DNA from 3 places in the Bilifractor sp. LCP21S3_F8 genome. Region 3 is predicted to be linked to each of the others. Evidence: predicted binding sites of a transcription regulator. Region 3 holds the regulator's gene; each other region holds the start of a gene.

What was found. Region 3 encodes HrcA, which represses chaperone genes, less so after heat shock. Its sites were predicted from a motif close to TGTTAGCACTCNNNNNNNNNGAGTGCTAACA; they were not measured.
Region 1: the regulator HrcA is predicted to act here: its motif matches at 5,745-5,775, upstream of clpB (ATP-dependent chaperone ClpB).
Region 2: the regulator HrcA is predicted to act here: its motif matches at 4,535-4,565, upstream of htpG (molecular chaperone HtpG).

The regions. Positions count from the first base shown of each region.
Region 1 is NZ_JBQKIK010000024.1:7,530-15,065, forward strand. Features, by position in the region: gene addB (helicase-exonuclease AddAB subunit AddB) at 1-303, opposite strand, end outside; gene hslO (Hsp33 family molecular chaperone HslO) at 387-1,280, opposite strand; gene ACTQ3A_RS10680 (class I SAM-dependent DNA methyltransferase) at 1,485-2,270, opposite strand; gene ACTQ3A_RS10685 (DUF4250 domain-containing protein) at 2,645-2,827, opposite strand; gene clpB (ATP-dependent chaperone ClpB) at 3,037-5,643, opposite strand; gene ACTQ3A_RS10695 (GNAT family N-acetyltransferase) at 5,942-6,409, opposite strand; gene ACTQ3A_RS10700 (alpha/beta fold hydrolase) at 6,803-7,492, opposite strand.
Region 2 is NZ_JBQKIK010000001.1:71,115-78,650, reverse strand. Features, by position in the region: gene ACTQ3A_RS00335 (cold-shock protein) at 89-289, shown strand; gene ACTQ3A_RS00330 (hypothetical protein) at 765-1,139, opposite strand; gene ACTQ3A_RS00325 (DUF5721 family protein) at 1,347-1,862, shown strand; gene htpG (molecular chaperone HtpG) at 2,024-4,318, opposite strand; gene ACTQ3A_RS00315 (hypothetical protein) at 4,622-4,786, shown strand; gene ACTQ3A_RS00310 (HAD family hydrolase) at 4,888-5,718, opposite strand; gene ACTQ3A_RS00305 (HAD family hydrolase) at 5,708-6,547, opposite strand; gene ACTQ3A_RS00300 (glutamine--tRNA ligase/YqeY domain fusion protein) at 6,851-7,536, opposite strand, start outside.
Region 3 is NZ_JBQKIK010000005.1:74,884-82,419, forward strand. Features, by position in the region: gene dnaJ (molecular chaperone DnaJ) at 1-43, opposite strand, end outside; gene dnaK (molecular chaperone DnaK) at 149-2,032, opposite strand; gene grpE (nucleotide exchange factor GrpE) at 2,071-2,748, opposite strand; gene hrcA (heat-inducible transcriptional repressor HrcA) at 2,930-4,024, opposite strand; gene ACTQ3A_RS03980 (cupin domain-containing protein) at 4,608-4,967, opposite strand; gene ACTQ3A_RS03985 (deoxycytidylate deaminase) at 5,064-5,552, opposite strand; gene upp (uracil phosphoribosyltransferase) at 5,684-6,313, opposite strand; gene rpiB (ribose 5-phosphate isomerase B) at 6,512-6,946, opposite strand; gene ACTQ3A_RS04000 (L-threonylcarbamoyladenylate synthase) at 7,021-7,536, opposite strand, start outside.

The DNA of each region.
Region 1 (7,536 bases), on a different contig from region 3:
CGTTCCGATCACCCTCTGGGTAATCAGGCTCTTCCCGAGATCATCCAGAACCGGCAGCGTATTGCCTCCCACTTTCTCGAAGACTCGCCACGCCAGCCTGTTGAAGCTGAGCACGTCCAGATTCATCATTCCCTTTCTCGGATGCATCTGAACAATTTCCTTCTGGGTCTGCATCGTGAACTGCTCCGGAACAATGACGAGAAACTGTCTCTCCGGCTCTTCCATGGATTCCCGGATGATTTCACGGTAAACCTGATATGATTTTCCGGCTCCGCTTCTTCCCGCTACAAATTCAAGAGACATGCGCATCCTCCCTTGATATCCATATTCAAACACATTTTATCATGCCGTACAGCATGTTCAGCGTGTTAAATCTCCTCCATGCTTCAGCTTTTCTGTTTCCTTGCCCTTGCCGCAGCCAGAAGGATCTTCAGTTCGTCCACGCTGAAGGAATATTTCTTGCCGCAGAAGTGACAGGCAAGCTCTACCGGCTTTCCCTCGTCGATCATTTCCTGCAAGTCCTTCTCTCCGATGCTCAGCAGAACCTTCGTCACACGTTCTCTGCTGCAGTTGCAGTAAAATTCCGCAGGCACGGTGTCCAGAAGCTCCAGATCCATATCTGCCAGGATGGTCTGAAGGATTTCCTCCGGCGAAAGACCGTCCTCCAGAAGCTTCGTGACGGAATGGATCTTCTTCAGATTTTCCTCCAGACGGTTCACGGTTTCATCGGTGTATCCGGGCATGAGCTGAATGATAAACCCGCCGGCCTGCTCAACCGACTGATCGGTATTGACCAGAACACCCAGTCCCACCGAGGACGGAACCTGTTCACTTGTCACAAAATAGCTGGTCAGATCCTCCGCGATCTCTCCGGACACAAGCTCCACCTGGCTGGAATATGGCTCGCCGAAAGCCTGATCACGCACGACGGTCAGGGTTCCTCTCCCGATCGCGTTGCCGACATCCAGTTTTCCCTTGTATTTCGGCGCATTCCAGACGTTCGGATTGTATACAAATCCCTTTACTCTTCCCCTGGCATCCGCGGTAACCGTCAGTCCCTGCATCGGACCATCTCCCCGGATCGTCATGGTCATCAGGTCATCCTCGCCCTTCAGCATAATGCCCATCATGGCGCCTGCCGTCATCAGCCGTCCGAGTGCCGCCGTGCATACCGGGCTGGTCTGATGAATCTCTCTGGCCTGCTCCACCAGGTTCTTTGTCGTCGCGGCAAACGCACGTATCTGGCCGCCACATGCTGTTGCTCTTACAATATAGTCCATATGATCCTTCTTCCACTCTGTCATATCGGTTACCTTTCCGTCATTTCTTTCTGCTTTCGTATTCTCGTCTCCTGGTCTTTCTGTGGTGCTTTCTTCTCTCGCAGCGCTGCCCGCTGTCGTTCTGTCTTTCTCACTCATCGTTTTATATCATTCCTCTTTTCTCAGCTCTTTTGCCATTTTTTCTCGCGATTTTTCTCAGCTCTTTTACCATTTTCTCTCGCGATTTTTCTCAGCTCTTTTACCATTTTCTCTCGCGATGATGCAGATTCTCTCCGACTTCTCGTCCGGTGCGTGGCCGGTAAACGCTTCATAGGCTCCTTCATAAATCATGCCGGCCTCCCGGATCAGCTCCGCCACTCTTTTCAGCGGATAAGCTCTCTGAACATGAACCTCTTCATACCTGCGGAACAGATCCTCTCCCTCTTCCTCAGGGATAAACAACGTGAGAACATACTCATTGATCCGCTTCTCCGGGTCATAGCTGTTCTCCCAGATAAAGCTCCCGTTTTCCCGGTTCTCCGCAATCGTGGACTCCCCGATCCCCCGGTATTTCGCCTCTGTATTCATATCAAAAATAAAAACCCCGCCCGGATCCAGGTAATTATTCACCAGCCGGAAAACCTTCAGAAGATCTTCCTCGGTCAATATATAGTTCATACAGTCACAGACGCTCACAATCGCCCGCACGGTTCCGTACAGCTCGAACTCCCGCATATCCTGATTCAGGTACAGGATATCGTGGCCGGACTCATATTTTTTGTCCTGTGCCTGCTCCAGCATCTCCACGGAACTGTCGATCCCGATCATATCATATCCGGCATCCGCCAGCAGCTCCGTCATGCTTCCTGTTCCACACCCAAGTTCACAGACCAGTCCGTCGGAAACCCCGTGCCCCTTCAGCAGCCCGATCAGATACCGACTCCATGACGGATAGTCGATGTTGTCCATAAACATATCATATACCGACGCAAAGCTCTCATACGCGCTCATCGTTCCATAACCTCCGTTTTGATCTCCCCGCACAACCGGCATATCACCTGCAAGAAAGTATACCACATGACATACCGGAAGCCAAAAAACAAAACGATTTCTTCCGAATCGGATGTAATCGGGCGTACCGCAACGAAGGCCCGACAGCAGTGAAGGACGTACCGCAGAGACTGTCTCACGTCGGCATCGGGTATACCGCGGAGACTGTCTGACGGGCGCCGACTGCAAACGAGATAAAACACGCTGCGCGAGTTTTATCTCGCTATCGCGTCGCTCGCGTAAAAAAAATCCCCGCATCTGTCACTGTCTCACGGCAATGACAGACACGGGGACTGCTTCCTTCACACCGGCCTGTTCCGGTTTTCTCATCGCAGTTACTTGAACTGGTTGGTTTTCTCGTCGTAATAGTAATTCACCTCAGCCAGTCTCTCCATGAGAAGTTTTCGATTTACATTTTCAGCCTCACAGAATTCATCAAGACTGGAATACTGATCACGCAGACGCATATTTACGAAGCTTAACAACATAGCAGGATCTCTTGGCATCATTATTATCATCCTCTCTTATTTGATGAACTGTTTTCTGTCATTATAAAATATCGCAGAAAGAATATCATCAGACCGGTTCGACAATCTTGCCTCAAAATCGCTTCATTTTTTGTACACATTGCAGATTTCTGTTCCATCAGAATCCGCTGTGCCTTCCGTCAAAACGGGATAAAACCCGATTCCGTGATTTTATCCCGTTCTCTCAGCGATTGCGTAAATCAGTCCACGACCTCGACCTGGGGCCGCACGCTTGCCGCCAGCTTTCCGTCGGCGCCGACGTCGATCACAATGGTATCTCCCTCGTGAACGTCTCCGCCGAGAATCAGCTTCGCCGAAAGTGTCTCGACATTCTTCTGTACAAATCTCTTCAGCGGACGCGCACCGTAAACCGGATCGTAGCCGCCGTCCACGACATACTTCTTCGCAGCGTCGGTAAGCTCTATCTTGAGCTGCTGATCCGCGAGTCTTCTGTTCAGATCCGCGATCTGCAGATCCACGATGTGGCCGATGTTGTCCTTTGTAAGCGGACGGAACATGATGATCTCATCCAGACGGTTCAGGAACTCCGGACGGAAGTGCGCCCTCAGATCCTTATGAACCATTTCCTGTGCCTTTTCGCTGATCTCGCCGTTCGGCTCAATGCCGTCCAGCAGATACTGCGAACCGATATTCGACGTCATGATCAGAATCGTATTCTTGAAGTCTACGGTCCTGCCCTGGGAATCCGTGATCCGGCCGTCATCCAGAACCTGAAGCAGCACATTGAAGACATCCGGATGCGCCTTTTCAATCTCATCAAAAAGCACAACCGAATAAGGTTTTCTCCGCACAGCTTCGGTCAGCTGACCGCCCTCCTCATATCCTACATATCCCGGAGGAGCTCCGATCAGACGGGAGACTGAATATTTCTCCATGTATTCGCTCATATCGATACGAACCATGTTGTTCTCGTCATCAAACAGCTTCTCCGCCAGCGTCTTCGCAAGTTCGGTCTTGCCGACACCGGTGGGTCCGAGGAACAGGAAGGATCCGATCGGCTTTGTGGGATCCTTGATCCCGGCTTTCGAACGGATAATTGCGTCCGAAACCTTCTCGACCGCCTCATCCTGACCCACGACTCTCTTATGCAGCTCATCGTCCAGATGAAGAATCTTCTCTCTTTCGCCCTGTGTCAGCTTGGCCACCGGAATTCCGGTCCAGCGGGACACGATTGTCGCGATCTCATCCTCATCAACCGCCTCATGCACCAGCTTCAGATCGTCGTTATTGATCTTGTTCTCTTCATCCTGAAGTTCCCTCTCCAGCTTCGGCAGTTCGCCGTACTGAAGCTCGGACATCTTCGCCAGATCGCCCTGGCGCTCCGCAAGTTCCATCTGTTTATGAACCTCCGCGATCTGATCACGGATCTTCGCCGGACGGTTCACGGCATTCTTCTCATTCTCCCATTTGGCATTGAGAACCTTCAGCTTATCTTCATTCTCCGCCAGCTCCTTCTTAACGGTTTCCAGACGCTCCTTGCTCAGCGTGTCCGTCTCCTTTTCCAGAGACATCTTGTCAAGACGAAGCTGCAGATTCCTGTGCTCCAGCTCATCAATTTCCTCGGGCTTGGAATCCTTCTCTGTCTTGATCTGGGCGCACGCCTCATCGATCAGGTCAATCGCCTTGTCCGGAAGGAAACGGTCCGTGATATAACGGTTCGACAGCGTAGCCGCCGCGATCAGCGCATTATCCGTGATGCGCACGCCGTGGTACGTCTGGTAATTCTCACGAAGACCACGAAGGATGGTGATTGTCTCATCCACCGTCGGCTCATCTACCATAACTCTCTGGAAACGACGCTCCAGGGCGGCATCCTTCTCGATATACTCCCTGTACTCATTCAGCGTTGTCGCGCCGATGCAGTGCAGCTCACCTCTGGCAAGAAGCGGCTTCAGCAGGTTGCCCGCATCCATTGAGCCCTCCGTCTTTCCGGCTCCGACGATCAGATGCAGCTCATCGATAAAGAGAATAATCCTGCCCTCGCTCTTCTTCACCTCGTTCAGAACCGCCTTCAGTCTCTCCTCAAATTCACCACGGTATTTCGCACCGGCCACGAGAGCACCCATGTCCAGTGAAAAAATCGTCTTGTCCTTCAGGGAATCCGGAACATCGCCCTTCACAATACGCTGCGCAAGTCCTTCCACAACTGCGGTTTTGCCGACACCGGGTTCACCGATCAGCACCGGGTTGTTCTTTGTCTTACGGGAAAGAATCCGGATTACATTCCGGATCTCATCGTCACGGCCGATGATAGGATCCAGCTTCTGATCTCTTGCCTTCTCCACCAGATCCTCGCCGTATTTTCTCAGACTGTCATAGGTCTCCTCCGGATTATCGGAGGTCACCTTCTGATTCCCTCTCACGCTCTGCAGCGCCTGAAGAAAACGATCCACGGTGATGCCGTTCTGACGGAACAGCTCTTTCATCGAAGGACTCGGATGCCGGAGCATGGCAAGGAACAGATGCTCGACGGACACATACTCGTCTCCCATCTTCTTTGCTTCATTTTCCGCGTAATTCAAGGTGTAGTTCAGATACTGCCCGACATAAGGCTGTCCACCCTGAACCTTGACTCTTTTATTTATAGCCGCTTCGACTTCATTCCGGAAAAGATTGGCATCAATGCCCATCTTCTCGATCATCTGAAGAATCAGGCTGTTCTCCTGATTCAGCAGCACATAGAGCAGATGCTCCTGTTCAATTTCCTGATTGCCGAAGTCCATCGCTGTCTTCTGCAGCGAATTCACGGCTTCCAGTGATTTCTGTGTAAATCTGTCAGCTTGCATACTCACACCTCCCTTGAAATGCAGTATTTAAGTCAGGAAAAGATTTTGACGTTCTGATATTATGTAACCTTTTCCTCTCACGAAGCTAATATAGCACTCGTTGTTAGCACTGTCAATAAGTGAGTGCTAATTTCTTTTAAAAATTTTTCCCCGGGTTTTGCTCCGGGGAATGCCTGCACGCGCGCGGAAGTGAAAGGCACACGGCACCCCGCGACTTTCACAACTGACTCCGCCATCGCATATAAATTTTTACCCTGTTCCCTCTGCTGTCTCTTGCGCAGATATTTTTCACAGAATCTCACGCATACTCCACCAGACTCCACCCGGAATCCCCTCTGGTAAAGCCGTACTTTCTGTAGAGTGGATCCGCCGCGATTTCCCTGTCAGCCGTGATCTCCTCCGCTCCGTTCTCAAGGGAAGCGAGCACGAGAAGATCGAGCAGCCGGAACGGAATCTCCGTATCCTGGTATTCCGGCTTTGTATACAGATTGGAGATATATGCCCGTTCCTTATTCTGATTAAACAACGGACGGCGATGATAGAAAATGACGTCTCCGAAAGCAGCTATCTCAGATCCATTGTAGACAATATATGCCACGTTCTGATTCTCGGACAGATTTCTCCGGAAGTAGCTGTAGGCCTGCCGGCGGCGACGCATCATGGCTGCAGAATCCTCCGTTTTATCAGAATGATCCCGCGCTTCAAGCCGGGTGTCCACAAGAACGTCAATGTCTTTCATCGACGCACGCTTATACGTGATTTCCATGTTACGTCTCCTTTCCGGAAGATACGGCTGCTGTCACCGGTCAAGCGGCTCTGCGCCCATACCTGTGCCTTCAAAATCGATTCCGGCTCTTATAAGAGCTTCGCGAGCAGTAATCCGGTCTGCGTTTTCGAAGCGCTGATAGGGAATGGCAGGTCTTTCTTCCTGTAATATTTTTATTCTTTGCCGTCCAATATGGGCGGCAGTTCTGACAATATTGCCTTCCGTATACTTATATCCCGGTGCATTTTCATATTGTCTTCTATTTTTTGATTATATCGGGCGGATTTCGTTTGTCAATCGGACATATCCGGCCATCTGACTGAATCTGCCGTTTCAGCTTCTGTTTCAGCTGCCGTATCAGCTTTCGTTACGGCTGCCGTTTCAGCAGCTGTTTCAGCTTTCGTTCACGCCCTTCCGCTTATTCAAAAATCGCTGAATGATGTCTGCGAGCTTTTCGCTGTGTACAATGTAGCTTCCGTGGGATTCTCCGCGCAAAATAAGCTTCGCGGCTCCAGGGATCTCCGCGGCAATGTGGTCAGTCTCGCTTTTCCGGATCAGATCATGCTCTCCCGCGACGATCAGCGTGTCCGCCCGGATCTGCCGGAGCTCCTGATCACGGATATCAGGTTCTTTTATCATCAGTCGAATCAAAGGACTTCTTCCGAAAAAATGAAGAATCCGGGATCCGAGAAGAAACAGCCCGTGAAGTCCCTCCGGGCGCGTATTTGCGCCGCATGCAATCAGCGAAGAGATCCTCCTCGTCCTGCTCGCCGCGATCAGACCGATAATCCCGCCGTCGGAAAAGCCGACCACCACAACATTGTGAAGATTCAGCTTCTCCAGAAACTGTACCAGATCCTCCGCCATGTCCCTGTAATGAAGCTCTCCGATCCAGTGACTCTTTCCGTGGCCCCGCGAATCCGGAAGATAGCAGGTGAATTTTTTCTCCAGAATCTTAACCGTCCGGTCGAAAATCGTATGATCCTCCCCGTTACCATGGATCAGGACCATGGGACGCCCCTCCCCGGCCTCCTCGTAGGATATATCAATGTTATTTACATGAAGCTTTTTCAATTCTGTCATCCCTGTGATGCTCCTCCTTGTGCTCCACTTTCTTTCCACGCTGC
Region 2 (7,536 bases), on a different contig from region 3:
ACTTTTCAACCTTTCAAACCTATAATCAAATCACGGTGAAAGCTTCACCGATTCATTATTTTTCTTAGTAAGTATGGAGGTACTTCAAATGAACAAGGGCACTGTTAAGTGGTTCAATGCTGAAAAAGGTTATGGTTTCATCACTGGTGAGGACGGAAAGGACGTATTTGTTCACTTCTCAGCAATCCAGGGTGAGGGATTCAAATCTCTGGACGAGGGCCAGGCTGTTTCCTATGATCTGGTTGAAGGCGCAAAGGGAATGCAGGCAGCAAACGTTGTTAAACTGTAATTTCAGCGAATGAACCCGAATCACTAATCCAGACATCGAAAGAATTGCTTTTCTTGTTACAGCATTTTGAAGCATTGATTTATATATATAGATATTAAGTTACGCATCAAGTGTTTGCACACGTTATAATCAGTTCAATCGAAAAATCACCGTCTTCCGCTCCGGAAGGCGGTTTTTTTCTGCTGTCTCATCTTTGAAAAGCGGGTTTTCTCTGTTGGCGCATCCCAAAAAGGCGGTTTTTCTCTGCTGGCGCATCTCAAAAAAGCGGTTTCCTCTGCTGACGCATCTCAAAAAGGCGCCCTGCTCTCGCAGAACGCCTTGTAGATCTTGTGCTATATTATTGCTGCCATACATAATCCCTATGGCTGCTGCTGTAAAATATCTTTTATGCCTGCGCTTCCTCTATGACTGCTGTCATGCATGGCACTTATGGGCATTGACGGGAGAAATCATTCTCTCGTTCTGCCGGAATCCGTCACTGCGCAGCCGACGCCGATGATACGGATGCGTCCGAGGAAGCAGATGCTGCGCTGCTGTCTGATGCTGTCGCAGATGATGCTTCAGTTGAAGTGCTGTCAGAACCTGTCTTCTGCTCTGTGACATAGCTGTTTAAAGCTGTCGTGTAGGATTCGATGGCAGAGAGGTCAAGCTCCGTCGTCGTTGCCTTTGCCGTAGTCGCCTGATTGTTCTTTACATTATTATATACCGCCCAGCTGAACCAGCCGATCAGAATACCGAAAACGGCCACAACTGCAACTACGGTCAGTCTCGTTCTGATCTTTTCTCTCCGCATGATTTTCTTGCGGTTCTTTTTCTCTTCCTTATATAAATCGACCTTTTCCTGACTCATTCCAACATACTCCTTACCTGTCTCTTGATCCGGGCTCCGGCTGATTCGGGCAGAAATTTCTCAGCATCTGCCATAATTCCTGCGTCGGCCCAATGTAAACAGTATACAACAATTCCAATCAAATGCAAAGCACAATCCGTAAATTCCCGGATTGTGAGATACCCGGAAGTCTATTATAATGGATACTGTATTTCGGAGGTTTTTACTATGATCGCATTACAGATTGAACATGTCGGCAGCTTCATGAATCACCTTCTTCTGAAGGAAACGTTCGACCGTTTTCTGGTCTCGGAGGCGCAGATCACAACCTTTACCACATTTTCCATCGACGGTCAGGCTCACCCGGAATATTATGAGGGCGACGCTTCAGATGACGGAATCACGAACAAAGTCACGAACCCACAGACACACCGGGAATCTCTTGTGCACTGGAGGGATATCCGATCCTTCTGCGTACAGATCCTGAAAGGCCGCAGGCTTCCTCTCTCCTTCCGTTTTGTCTTCCAGCTGAGTGCCGGACAGATCCGGCGTTTTATGGAAAAGAACGAACTGAATTACGATCCGGATGATATCCTTGGACTGTTCCTGAACATTCAATACCGGAATCAGACACTGACTGTAACTACCGGATCCTCCCTCCGGGTCTTTACGCTGGATCACTCCGTTGACCAGGCGTGGGACCGGTATGTGCAGAAATTTTTCACCGCCTGCGGGCTCGACTGATCACCTTTAAATTGTTGTTGTACAAATATCGGAATGTGTTTTTTTGTGTAAATACAAGGAAATATTTTATACGAATACCAGGAAAATGTTTTGCGCGAACACAAAAGGAGCGGGAAAAACGCCCACCTCGCGTTTTTATCCCGCTCTGCTTTCAATCTTGCTTATTCAGATTTCTTCTCGTCCTTTGATTCCTTTGAAGTCTTCTTGGCCGGTGCCTTGGTGTCCTTCTTCTCCGACGCTTTCACTTCTTTCTTTGCTGTATCTGCCTTTTTGATCTGGGCTTTTCCCGCTGGCTTCGCGTTCTCTGCAAGCTTTACCATGATCTCATTGCTCCTGCTGATGAACTTTGTCATCTCATCCGGAGTCAGAGCGCGGTTGCTGATAACTGCCAGATCATAAAGCTGCTCACAGAAGAGGCTGACATCCTCGGATGCCTTATGCTCGAATACATATTTCACAAGCGGATGCTTTGCATTCAGAACAAGTGTCTGCTGTCCCTCGAGTTCATCCACGTTGATGTTCTTGTCCGCCATTCCGTACATGCGCATCATCTCGCTATAACGGCGCATCTCCTCGGAGATCGTGACCATGGCTGAAACACTGGGATCCTTCAGATTCTCCACCCGGACGGACAGCTGACTCTTGTTCAGAACCTTGCGGAAGAGCTCCTGCAGATCCTTGCTCTCTTCCTTCAGAGATTCGCTGTCTTCCTTCATATCATCGGTGAGATCCGCATCGATTCTCTGGAAATGAAGATTTTCATTCAGCTGCTCCACATGGGAGATAAACGGAGCGTCGATGGTATGGACCAGCTTATAAGCCTGTTTCTTCTGGCTCCGGAACATGTTGATGTACTGGCTCTGCTGCACCTCATTTGTCACATAATAGATCGTGATCTTCGGTGCATCCTTCTTGTCGTCCTTCTGGTCCGCCTCACCGGATTTACTCTCTTCTGAAGCTTCTGCCTCAGGCTTCTTCTCACCATCGGCACCCGTCTCAGATTCCTTCGCATCTGCCGCTTTGCTCTTGTCTTCTGCGCTTCCCCCTGTTTTCTCTTCCTCAGTCTTTTCAGGAGTATTGGCGGCGATGATATCTTTCAGCGTGTGATACTTGCCGTCGAGATCCTCATAGAGGATGTAGTCCATCATTCTCTCAGAGAACTTGGGATCCTTCAGCGTTCCGAACTTGATGAACGGACTGATGTCGTTCCAGTATTTCTCATATTCTTCTCTCTTGGTCTTGCACATGCCTGAGAGCTTGTCCGCAACCTTCTTTGAGATGTAATCGGAAATCTTCTGCGCGAAACCGTCATTCTGAAGCGCAGAACGGGAGACGTTGAGGGGCAGATCCGGGCAGTCAATCACGCCCTTGAGCAGGAGCAGATATTCCGGGATAACTTCCTTAATATTATCCGCGATGAATACCTGGTTGTTGTACAGCTTGATTTTTCCCTCAATGGACTCGTATTCCGTGTTGATTCTCGGGAAGTACAGAATGCCCTTCAGGCGGAACGGATAATCCATATTCAGATGAATCCAGAACAGCGGCTCCTTGTAATCCAGGAATACATGGCGGTAAAATTCCTTGTACTCCTCATCTGTGCACTGACTGGGCTGCTTTGTCCACAGTGGATGCGTATCACTGATGGATACCGGCCGCTTCTGAATCTTTACCTGATTTTTCTCCGGGCTGGTCTCGACCTTTTCGGTCTCGCCCTTATCATTTTTCTTCTCCTCGTACTTCGCGTCCTCATGGATATGCTCAATGACAACATCGGTATCCTTGAGGTCCTTTTCATCGATGATCTCCGTCTCCGGCTCTTTCGTCTCATTCTCAAGATAAATTTCTACCGGCATGAAGGAGCAGTATTTCTCCAGAGTTTCACGTACCTTGTACTCGTTGGCGAATTCCAGACTATCCTCTGCCAGGTGCAGTGTGATCGTTGTCCCTGCCTCGGTACGGGTGCCCTCGCTCATATCATACTCTGTACCGCCGTCGCACTCCCAGTGAACGGCCTCCGCTCCCTCACGGAAACTCAATGTATCGATTTCCACCAGATCCGCTACCATGAATGCAGAATAGAATCCGAGTCCGAAATGTCCGATGATCTGGTCGCTGTCCGCCTTATCCTTATACTTTTCCAGAAATTCCGTCGCGCCGGAAAAAGCAATCTCTGTGATGTCACGGATTACCTCGTCCGCTGTCATACCAATTCCGTTATCGGTGAATTTCAGTGTTTTTTCCTTATCGTTAACCGATACTGTGATCTTCGGCTTATATCCCTCCGGAAGCCTTACCTCACCTACGGCATCCAGCTTTTTTCTCTTGGTTATGGCATCGGATCCGTTCGAAATCAGTTCCCGGATAAAGATATCCTTATCCGAATACATCCATTTCTTGATTATTGGAAAAATGTTGTCGCTGTTAATCGACAGATTTCCATGTCTCATTTCCATACTAATACACACTCCTTTTCACTTTTGATCCTTCATTTTCGTGACATATCCCCGTCAGGAAAATGGATATTTATGTTATCGCCGCTGATGATCCGCTGTCTGTGGAAACCCGACTTCGCGGACCATTCCGGCTGTGATTTCTGTCATTATGACCGGTATTCATTTTATACCCGACAAGTGTTATATTAGTACCCTTATTACAGAAAGTCAAGGAAAAATTAGCACTCGTTTTTATCGAGTGCTAGTAAGGTACTGTATAAGTCCAGTCGCAATGTTCTTGGCCCATGGGGAGCTTGCTCACCAGTGAGTAAGAACATTAGCGACGACAACAGGTATGAGCATGGAGCGATGCCAAGCAACGCGAGAATGATCATACCTGTTAGCGGCACGGAAGCTGCGAAGCAGCGAAGTGACGCGGGGACTTATACAGTGTGTGGCACAATGTATCGTATAGCCGGTACTGTATAAGTCCAGTCGCAATGTTCTTGGCCCGCGGGGAGCTTGCTCACCAGTGGGTAAGAACATTAGCGACGACAACAGGTATGAGCATGGAGCGATGCGAAGCAACATTATCCGCTAAAATCGCCTGACAATATTTTCTCAAGGTATTCCTCCACCGTCGACGTATGGTCACGGCTTGCGGCGAGAATTTCCGGTTTGGCATTGTCCACCGCAACCGGCCAGCCGACCAGCTTCATCATCTCCATATCGTTATAGTTATCCCCGAAGGCCATGCATTCCTCCGGCCGCACATCGAGCTTCTCCAGCAGTTTCCGGATTCCGGTTCCCTTATTCACATGAAGCGGCATGATATCGAGCCAGTCATTTCCGCCCGTAACAACCGTTGCGTATCTTCCAAATCTTTCCTGCCAGAACGCGATTTCCTCATCGGTAAGACCGTTCCTCTCGTAGATGGAAATCTTGAAATACGGCTCCTCCGTCTTCAGAATATCCGGCACCAGTGTGACATTGTTGCCGACCACATCCCGCATATGATAATAATAGCTCATGTCCTTCGGCTGAATGTAGCTTGTATTCACTCCCGACAGGAGCACCTCGGCGGACGGCGTCCCTATGATCTCGCGCATGATCTCCTGTCCCAGTGCCCGGTCCATGGTCACTCTGTGCACCATCTCGCCTTCATAGAAGCTGAGGCAGCCGTTCTCGCAGAGATACGCGATCTCGCTGCGAACAGGAGCAAAGAGTCTCTGCAGATTGGCATACTGTCTTCCGCTCGCTGCGAGAAAAATAATTCCTCTGTCAGTCAGCCTGTGAATCAGCTCGCAGGTATTGGGTTTCAGCCTTTGTGCGTCTCCCTGAAGCAGTGTCCCGTCCAAATCACTTGCAATGAGACGGATATTCGACGGAATTCTTATCGATGGAATTCTTTTATCTGACATTTTCCTTTCCCCTCGAATTAAATCGATCCACAAGATCAACGATCTCCATAGGATCATCGACAATATCGTCTGCCCGATATTCCTCAAGCTCCGTTCTCGGACGGAACCCCCATGTCACCCCGACGGTAAAAAGGCCTGCATTATGACCTGTGAGCATGTCGGTATTGGTGTCACCGAAGTACAGTGCCTCTGTCTTATTCACCCCGAACTCCCTGAGAATCTCATAGACCCCCTGCGGATCCGGTTTGATCGGCACAGTGTCGGTCTGTCCCTGAATATGGTCGAAGGTATCCGGTCCGAAGATTGCCGTCACCACATCGATTGCTCCCTGATGCATCTTGTTGGAAAATACAGCAAGGCGGATCTTCCGTTTCTTCAGTTCTTTCAGCATCTCCACAATGTGCGGGTAAGGTTTCACATGATACAGCGAATTCTCGACAAACCATTTCCGGCACAGCGGTCTTCCCTCCTCATAATGTTTCAGCTCCGGATCACCCGCATCCTTCAGTGCTCTTTTAAGTGCGTTGTCGAGGCCATCCCCCGCGTAGTAATTGTAATTCTCCACCGGCATCGCAGGAAGCCCGAAATGCTCCAGTGTCATATTGACCGGACGCGCAATGGACTCCTGCGTCTTCGTAAGTGTACCGTCAAGATCAAAAATACATGCCTTTATCATTTCCTGCTCTTCCTTTCTCTCTTCCGGAAATCCCCGGTGTGCAACACTTTCAAAGATCCCGCCTTCCAGGATTTTACTTCCTGCAGAGTCATCTTCATTCTCCGTTACTGACCCGGACAACTCCCGCCTGTTCTTCGTATCAGGATAACACAATCGAAGATATACTTCTTCATTATTTCTCCGCCATTAAGGACATTTTTTGCGAAACAGCATTTTCGGTATAAAAACAGGAAAAAGCTGCCGCACCTGCAGGAAGCAGTGATACAGCAGCCTTTTTGTAATGAATATCAGCGTCAGTCTGCGCCGGACTTCTTATGTCCTTGAAGACTTCTCCGGACTTCTTATGTCTTGAAAGTTTCTCCGGACCTCTTGTGCCTTCCGGAGTTTCTCCGGACCTCTTACGTCTTCTGAGGTTTCTCCGATTCTCTTATGCCTTCTGAAGTTTCTCTGATTCTCTTATGCCTTCGGAAGCTTGAAGGAACTCTTCAGCGATACGATTCTGCCGAACACCGGCTTTCCGGACTTCGACAGCTTCGCGTCAGCACAGAAGAAACCATTTCTCACAAACTGGAAGCTCTCATAGGGCTTTGCCTCTGCCAGAGCGGGCTCGACCACTCCCTGGAGAACCTCAAGAGAATCCGGATTGATATTCATCGTGCCGTCCTCATTGTACACGCCCTTTTCCTCATCGATCAGATTCTCATAGAGACGCATCTCCACAGGCTTCGCATCTGCTGCATTCACCCAGTGGATCGTTCCCTTCACCTTTCGACCGTCCGGGCTGTTGCCGCCGCGGCTCGCCGGATCGTAGGTACAGTGGATCTCGGTGATTTTTCCATTTTCATCCTTGCGGAAATCAACGCACTTTACAAAGTAAGCCTGCATCAGGCGCACTTCATTGCCCGGGAACATCCGGAAATATTTCCTCGGCGGATTCTCCATAAAATCATTCCGCTCGATATACAGTTCACGGGAAAAAGTAACCGTGCGGCTCCCCAGCGCCTCATTCTCCGGGTTGTTCGGAACCGTAAACTCCTCGGTCTGCCCCTCGGGATAATTGTCAATAATCAGCTTTACCGGATCCAGGATCGCATACATTCTGGGAACTCTGGTCTTCAGATCATCCCGTATGCAGTACTCCA
Region 3 (7,536 bases):
TGTCGACCCCCAGGACCTCGTAATAGTCTCTCTTTTCAGCCATTGATTTTCCTCACAATCTGCTTCTGTTTCTAAAAATCAGAGAACGAGTTCCGGCCGAACGGATCGAAACCCGTGACCGGAACATCGCTGTCTCCTGTAATCTGAATCAGACTTCCTTGTAGTCAGCGTCTACGACATCGTCGCCGCCGTTATTGCCTGCGCTGCTTCCGCCCTGAGCGCCGCCCTGCGGGCCTGCGCCCGGATTCGGGCCGCCCTGATTCTGCTGCATGTTCTCGTACATCTTCGTGAACAGAGCCTGTGAAGAATTCATCAGTTTCTCCTTCGCCGCCTTGATGTCCGTTACCTGCGCGTCGGTCAGACTTCCGTCTGCCGGAGCCTTCGCGAGCAGGTCCTTCAGTGCGTTCAGGTCTGCCTCAACGCCGCTCTTCTGATCCGCCGGCACCTTGTCGCCGACTTCCTTCAGAGCCTTCTCTACCTGGAATACCGTCGAATCCGCTTCATTCTTCGTATCTACGGCTTCCTTTCTCTTCTTGTCCTCAGCCTCGTACTGCGCTGCCTCTTTGACTGCCTTGTCGATCTCCGCGTCGCTCATGCTCGATCCGGAAGTGATCGTGATGTGCTGCTCCTTGCCAGTTCCAAGATCCTTGGCGGATACATTTACAATGCCATTCGCGTCGATATCGAAGGTTACCTCGATCTGCGGAACGCCGCGCATTGCCGGCGGAATTCCGTCCAGACGGAACTGTCCGAGAGACTTGTTGTCTCTGGCGAACTTACGCTCACCCTGTACAACGTTGATATCCACTGCGGTCTGATTGTCCGCTGCCGTGGAGAAGATCTGGCTCTTCTTCGTCGGAATTGTCGTGTTTCTCGGAATCAGCGGTGTCGCGATTCCTCCCATGGTCTCAATGGAAAGGGTCAGCGGTGTGACATCGAGCAGAAGCACGTCTCCGGCTCCAGCATCTCCGGCCAGCTTGCCTCCCTGAATCGATGCGCCGATTGCCACGCACTCATCCGGGTTCAGGTTCTTGCTCGGCTCATGTCCGGTCAGCTGTCTTACCTTGTCCTGTACCGCCGGGATACGTGTGGAACCGCCGACCAGAAGAACCTTCGCAAGGTCAGATGCGGTAAGTCCCGCGTCGTTCAGAGCGGTTCTTACCGGCTCCGCGGTCGCTTCCACAAGATCTGCGGTCAGCTCGTCGAATTTTGCCTTTGTCAGGTTGAGATCCAGATGCTTTGCGCCGTCCGCCGTAGCGGTGATGAACGGAAGGTTGATGTTCGTGGTGGTCGCGCTGGAAAGCTCGATCTTTGCCTTCTCTGCCGCCTCACGGATTCTCTGCATCGCCATCCTGTCGCCGGAGAGGTCGATGCCTTCCTGCTTCTTGAATTCACTTACGATATAATCGGCAACTCTCTTATCAAAGTCGTCGCCGCCCAGATGGTTATTGCCGGCGGTAGCCAGTACCTCGATGACGCCGTCGCCGATCTCGATGATGGACACATCGAAGGTGCCGCCGCCGAGATCGTATACCATAACCTTCTGCTCTTTCTCATTGTCCAGGCCGTAAGCCAGCGCTGCCGCTGTCGGCTCGTTGATGATACGCTTTACATCAAGTCCGGCAATCTTGCCGGCGTCCTTTGTTGCCTGACGCTGTGCGTCATTGAAATATGCCGGGCAGGTGATGACAGCCTCTGTGACCTTTTCTCCCAGATAGCCTTCCGCGTCACTCTTCAGCTTCTGCAGAATCATTGCGGAGATCTCCTGCGGAGTATAGCTCTTGCCGTCAATGGTAACTCTGTAATCGGAGCCCATGTGACGCTTGATCGATGAAATTGTGTGATCCGCGTTTGTAACTGCCTGACGCTTTGCCGGCTCACCTACCAGACGCTCTCCTGTCTTTGTGAACGCGACAACGGACGGGGTCGTACGGCTTCCTTCCGCATTCGCGATAACGGTGGGTTTTCCACCTTCCATAACGGCTACACAGCTGTTTGTAGTACCAAGGTCAATACCGATAATTTTTCCCATTCTATTTTCCTCCTGATCGGATCTGTTTTTCTGTAATGTCAGTTGGCCACCTTCACCATACTGTGACGAACCACAACATCCTTGTACTTATATCCCTTCTGAAGCTCCTGTGTGATGATGTTTTCACCGACATCCGGGTTGTCCTCATGCATCACCGCATTATGAAGATTCGGATCAAACTCGGCGCCCTCCGCCTCGATGGTCTCAACGCCCATATCTGTCAGGATCTTCGTCATCTGCTTGTAAATCTTGTTCATCCCCTGAACGAACGAATCCGACTCATCCGCTCCGGCAAGTCCTCTTTCAAAATTATCGACAACCGGAAGGATCTTCTCGATAACATCTCTCGCGCCCATATCGAACATCTCGGATTTTTCTCTCTCCGTGCGCTTGCGGAAATTGTCGAACTCAGCCATCTGACGCTGCAGTCTGTCGGTGAGTTCTTCAATCTTCTCATCCTTCTTGTCCTTTTTTATCTTTTTCCCGGAACCGGATCCTTTCGCATTATCACCATTTTCCACAGAGCCGGCGCTTTTCGCCTCATCCTGCTTCTCTTTGGGATCAGATTTCCCGGCTTCATTCTGCCTTGCCTTCTCTTTGGTCTGATCCGCGGCTTTTCCGTTACGAACTCCGTCTTCCTTTTCTGTCTTCTCTTCCTTCATCGTATCTGCTTCTGCTGTACGTTTCTCTGTATCTTTTGCATTTTCTTCGTTCATATGATTATCCTTCTTCATGGCTTTTTTTCTCTCTGCTTCCGGGTCTGCCCCGTCGGCGCCCCGCCTGCTGTTATTCACGTCTGCCATGTCTGTCCCGCCTTTCTGTTTTATTGCTTCTAAATCTAATGTGAATCTCCGCATGGATTAATCACTTCTTCGTGTACTCCCGGATCCCGGTCTGCTAGGACTCTGTGCTGTCATCGATAATGTCATGATCGGACGAGGTCTCGAGCTTGGCGTCTCCGTTTCCGAAGAGAGCATTCATCTGTGATTTCAGCTGCTTCAGATTTTCTACTACTTTCTTATAATCCATTCTCCGAGGGCCTACAATAGCGACCGTTCCCTTCATCCCGTTTCCAAGATTGTAGTTTGCGGTGACAACGGAGCAGTCCTTCATGCCCTGAATCGGGGATTCGTTCCCGATATAGGCGGTGATCCCGTTCGAGGCTTCCTCGCCCGGAGCCGTCTCGCGGATCATCTCAGCCAGTTCCTTCTTATCTCCGAACGCGGTCATCAGCTCCTTGGCTTTTTTCGAATCCGCAAGTTCCGGATAGTCGAAAATATTTGTCGCACCGCTCAGATAGATCGGCATGTCCTCCTCTCCCGGCTGTATGGTCTCTGCCACTGCATCGATCACACTGCTGATGACTTCGCTATGAATGCCTGCCTGCTGCTTCATCCGAGTGATCATGTCCAGATTGATCTCGCCGATTGTCTTTCCGTTCAGCTCGTTGTTCAGAAGCAGATTCAGTTTCAGAATATCGTCTTCATCAATAGATTCCTTGAGGTCAATCATCTGGTTTTTGACCAGATTCCCCTGTGCAACCACTACCGCAAGAAGCTGTTTCTCATTGATCCGGGACAACTGAATGAACTTCAATGAGTTCTGATGATACGACGGTCCCGCAATCATTGTCGCATAATTGGTGTTCTGTGCCAGCACATCCACGACCTGCTTCAGTACCTTTTCCATACGATCCGTTTTCTGAATCATCAGCGTCTGTGCTTCGGCATCCTGATTTGTTTTCTGTATCAGCTCGTTTACATAAAGCCGATATCCCTTATCGGAGGGAATCCGTCCGGACGAAGTATGCGGCTGAATAATATACCCCATTTCCTCCAGATCCGACATCTCATTTCGGATGGTCGCGGAGCTTAGATTCAGGTCTGTGTATTTGGAAATTGTCCGTGATCCGACAGGCTCTCCCGTCTCCAGGTATGTCTGGATAATAGCCTTTAGAATCGTCTTTTTTCGTTCATCCAAATCTTCTCCCACTCCTTGGCTCCTTTCTTCCTTCTGAGGATTGATCTCCGGCAGGATCGTTCCCCTTGCCGGTTTGTCAGCACTCTGAATTGCAGAGTGCTAACGCCTATGTTTCATAAGATAGCACTGCATTATTTTTTTGTCAACTACTTTTGCTGTCACGCGTTGAATGCGGTGAATGCTCCTTTTGCTGTTGCGCGGTGAATTGAGCGCGGCGCTAATGGCAAATTATTTTCGGGTTAATTCTTATGGCAATTCATCGCAAAAAATATTTGAACAATCCTCCGAAAGGAATGACCTATCAGAAAATCCAACACTTCGCATTCGGCTGCGGCTCACTGTTCGCGTAAAAAAAACAGGCCGTCACAGTTCCCTGTCTGCTCCAGCCTGCTGCCTGTCGGCATATAATACCGCGCAAGAGCGCAGCTTTATCCTTTGTAATGCTTCTATTAATAAACATCAGGGACTTGTCACTGCTTAGTATGGCTAAAATGTCAGGGACTTGTCACTGCTTAGTATGTAGTATGGCATGTGTCCCTCGCCATATGTCACGTGTCAGATGTCCTTCGCCGCACTGACCACGTATCTGTTCCTGTCAGTCGTTCAGATACCCGGCTTCATTGTAGATCAATGCCATGAACTCCAGATCATCGTCCGAATTGTTCTCCATGCTGTGATACTGTCCGACCTCAATCACGCAGACGTCTCCGGCTGACACATGATAAATCCTGTGGTCATTATCAATAAAATCACCGTGGCCCTTCAGAATATAGTAAGGCTCCGTGTCATGTACATGCTGATGCCAGCCTACGCTTGCGCCTGGCGGAAGTGTAACCTTTGCGTACATCCTTCCATGCCCCATAAGTTCCTCCCTGGACACAATATGGGAAACCTTTGCTCTTCCTCTTCCTCCTGCAAGGCCATCTACATAAGTAACGTTCTCTTTACGGACCATTTCCTGTCTCCTCCTGTCTGGTTTTTAAAGCCGATGCACTTGTCCTTATCCTGAATATTGAACCCTGACCTGTATGTGTTGACATTCTGTTTTTTCTCAGACACGGATTGTGAGTATCCTGCCCGAGGAGTTATATTTTTCAAACTCTACTCCAGCTGCCTGAAACATCATTTTCGATGCAATGACGGAAGGTGTTTTGTCATACTTGTCGTCATCATAGATAACCTTCCGGATTCCCGCCTGGATAATTGCCTTCGCACATTCATTACACGGGAAAAGCGAGACATACAGCTTTGCCCCTTCGAGACTTCCGCCCCGGTAATTCAGGATCGCGTTCAGCTCGCTGTGCGTCACGTAGACATACTTTGTCTTCAGCGGATCCTCGTTGCTTCTGGCCCACGGAAAGGCATCATCGGAGCAGCCTCTTGGAAATCCATTATAGCCGATGGAAAGAATCTTGTTGTCCTGGCTCACGATACAGCATCCCACCTGAGAATTCGGATCCTTGGAACGCATGCCTGCCAGCTTGGCAACTGCCATAAAATACTCATCCCAGGAAATATAGTCTTTTCTCTTATCTGACATCGTTCCTCCAGCATTCTGTGTATAAGCCCTTCGAAAACGCAGACAGATCGCCTGTAGGATCGCAAGTGTACGAAGCATGGGCAATCCGCAGCTTATACCGTGTGTATCCCCGTTCACAACATGTCGGCGCTTTACTTTGTTCCGAAAATTCTGTCTCCCGCATCGCCGAGTCCGGGCACAATGTATCCTTGTTCATTCAGATGATCGTCCAGCGCGCCTACCACGATGGATACATCCGGATGTTCCTTCTTCAGGCGCTCCAGTCCCTGCGGTGCCGCAATGATACAGAGAAAATGAATTTTCTGGCATCCATGCTTTTTCAGCTGGCGAATCGCGTCACAGGCAGAGCCTCCGGTCGCCAGCATCGGATCTACCACAAAAACCTCACGTTCTTCAATGTCGGAGGGGAGCTTGCAGTAATACTCCACCGGCTGAAGGGATTCCGGATCTCTGTACATGCCGATGTGTCCGACCTTTGCGGCGGGGATCAGCGTCTGGATACCGGAAACCATTCCCAGACCCGCACGAAGAATCGGTACGATGGCCAGCTTCTTGCCGGCCAGTCTCTGAACGGTTGTTTTTGTGATCGGTGTCTGAATCTCTACGTCCTCAAGAGGAATACTGCGTGTTGACTCATAGCACTCCAGCATGGCAATCTCGGAGATAATCTCGCGAAATTCCTTGGTTCCCGTACTTTCCTCGCGGATGATTCCGATTTTATGCTTGATCAGCGGATGATCCATAATAATTACTTTTCCCATTTTTCTTCCTTTCCACTCATATAACTGCAAGACACAGGTTCCTCACAAACGATCTGTCTCCGTCCGGACACAGGTGCAGCATTCTCCGGCGAATTACCGCTTCCTTCCGGCATCCCGGTCCTTTGCATTACTGTTTCCACGAGTTGTGCCTCTGCAACATGCAGCGGGCTCTCTTCCGGCAATCCGATTTTCGCCTCGTTACTGTTCCTCTTCAATCTTACGGATCCTTCGGATATGTCTCTCCCCCTCCGAGAACGGTGTGTCGAGGAACGCGTCTACAATTCCGCACGCAACTCCGGGTCCCGTGACTCTTCCGCCCATCGCAAGGATATTTGCATCGTTATGCTCCCGCGTTGCCCTCGCCATAAACTCGTTCGTGCAGAGTGCGCAGCGGATTCCCTTCATCTTATTTGCAGTGATCGAGATGCCGATTCCGGTACCGCAGATCAGGATTCCCTTCTCGCAGCTTCCATCCTGAACAGCGTGCCCGACCTTGTGGGCATAATCCGGGTAATCGACAGATTCTTCACTGAAGCAGCCAAAATCCTTGTATGCGATTCCCTTTGCATCAAGATGAGTCTTGACCTCCTGCATCAGCCGATAACCTCCATGGTCACATCCAAGTGCTATCATTTTGTCCTCCTTCTCTGCAGCACACATGTGCTGATCTGTATCTGCCTCTTTCTGAAAACCCGGTCAGGCACCTCTCATGCCTGAATCACTTCATGGCCGGCCGCCTTGATCAGACGGTTCATGATTGCCTGACCCATTCTCGGTGTCTCAAAGGATTCTGTATAGATATAGTCAACCCCGTCAGCATCGAAGTCCCGCAGAATCTCATATAGATGGTGCGCAATCGTCCTGTCGTCTGCCCTGCTTCCAATACAACGGATATCTCCTTCTGTGTACCTGTCCCGGCTCTCCTCTGTGCAGATGATACCGACACGAAAGCCCTCCGAAAGTCTCTTTTCGGTCAGCTCCCGGATTTTTGAAAAAACAGCCTCCGGCTGTCCCTCTACGATCGCAAGATCTGCCTTCGGCGCATAATGCTTGTACCGCATGCCCGGTGCCTTCGGCCGCACATGAATATTCTCGGACATAATACCAGGATCAACTGTGACCTCTCCGATCACCTTCTCCAACATCTCCTGATTCAGAAAACCCGGACGCAAAATGACCGGATGTCCCTCACTGAAATCCACAATCGTAGACTCCAGCCCGAT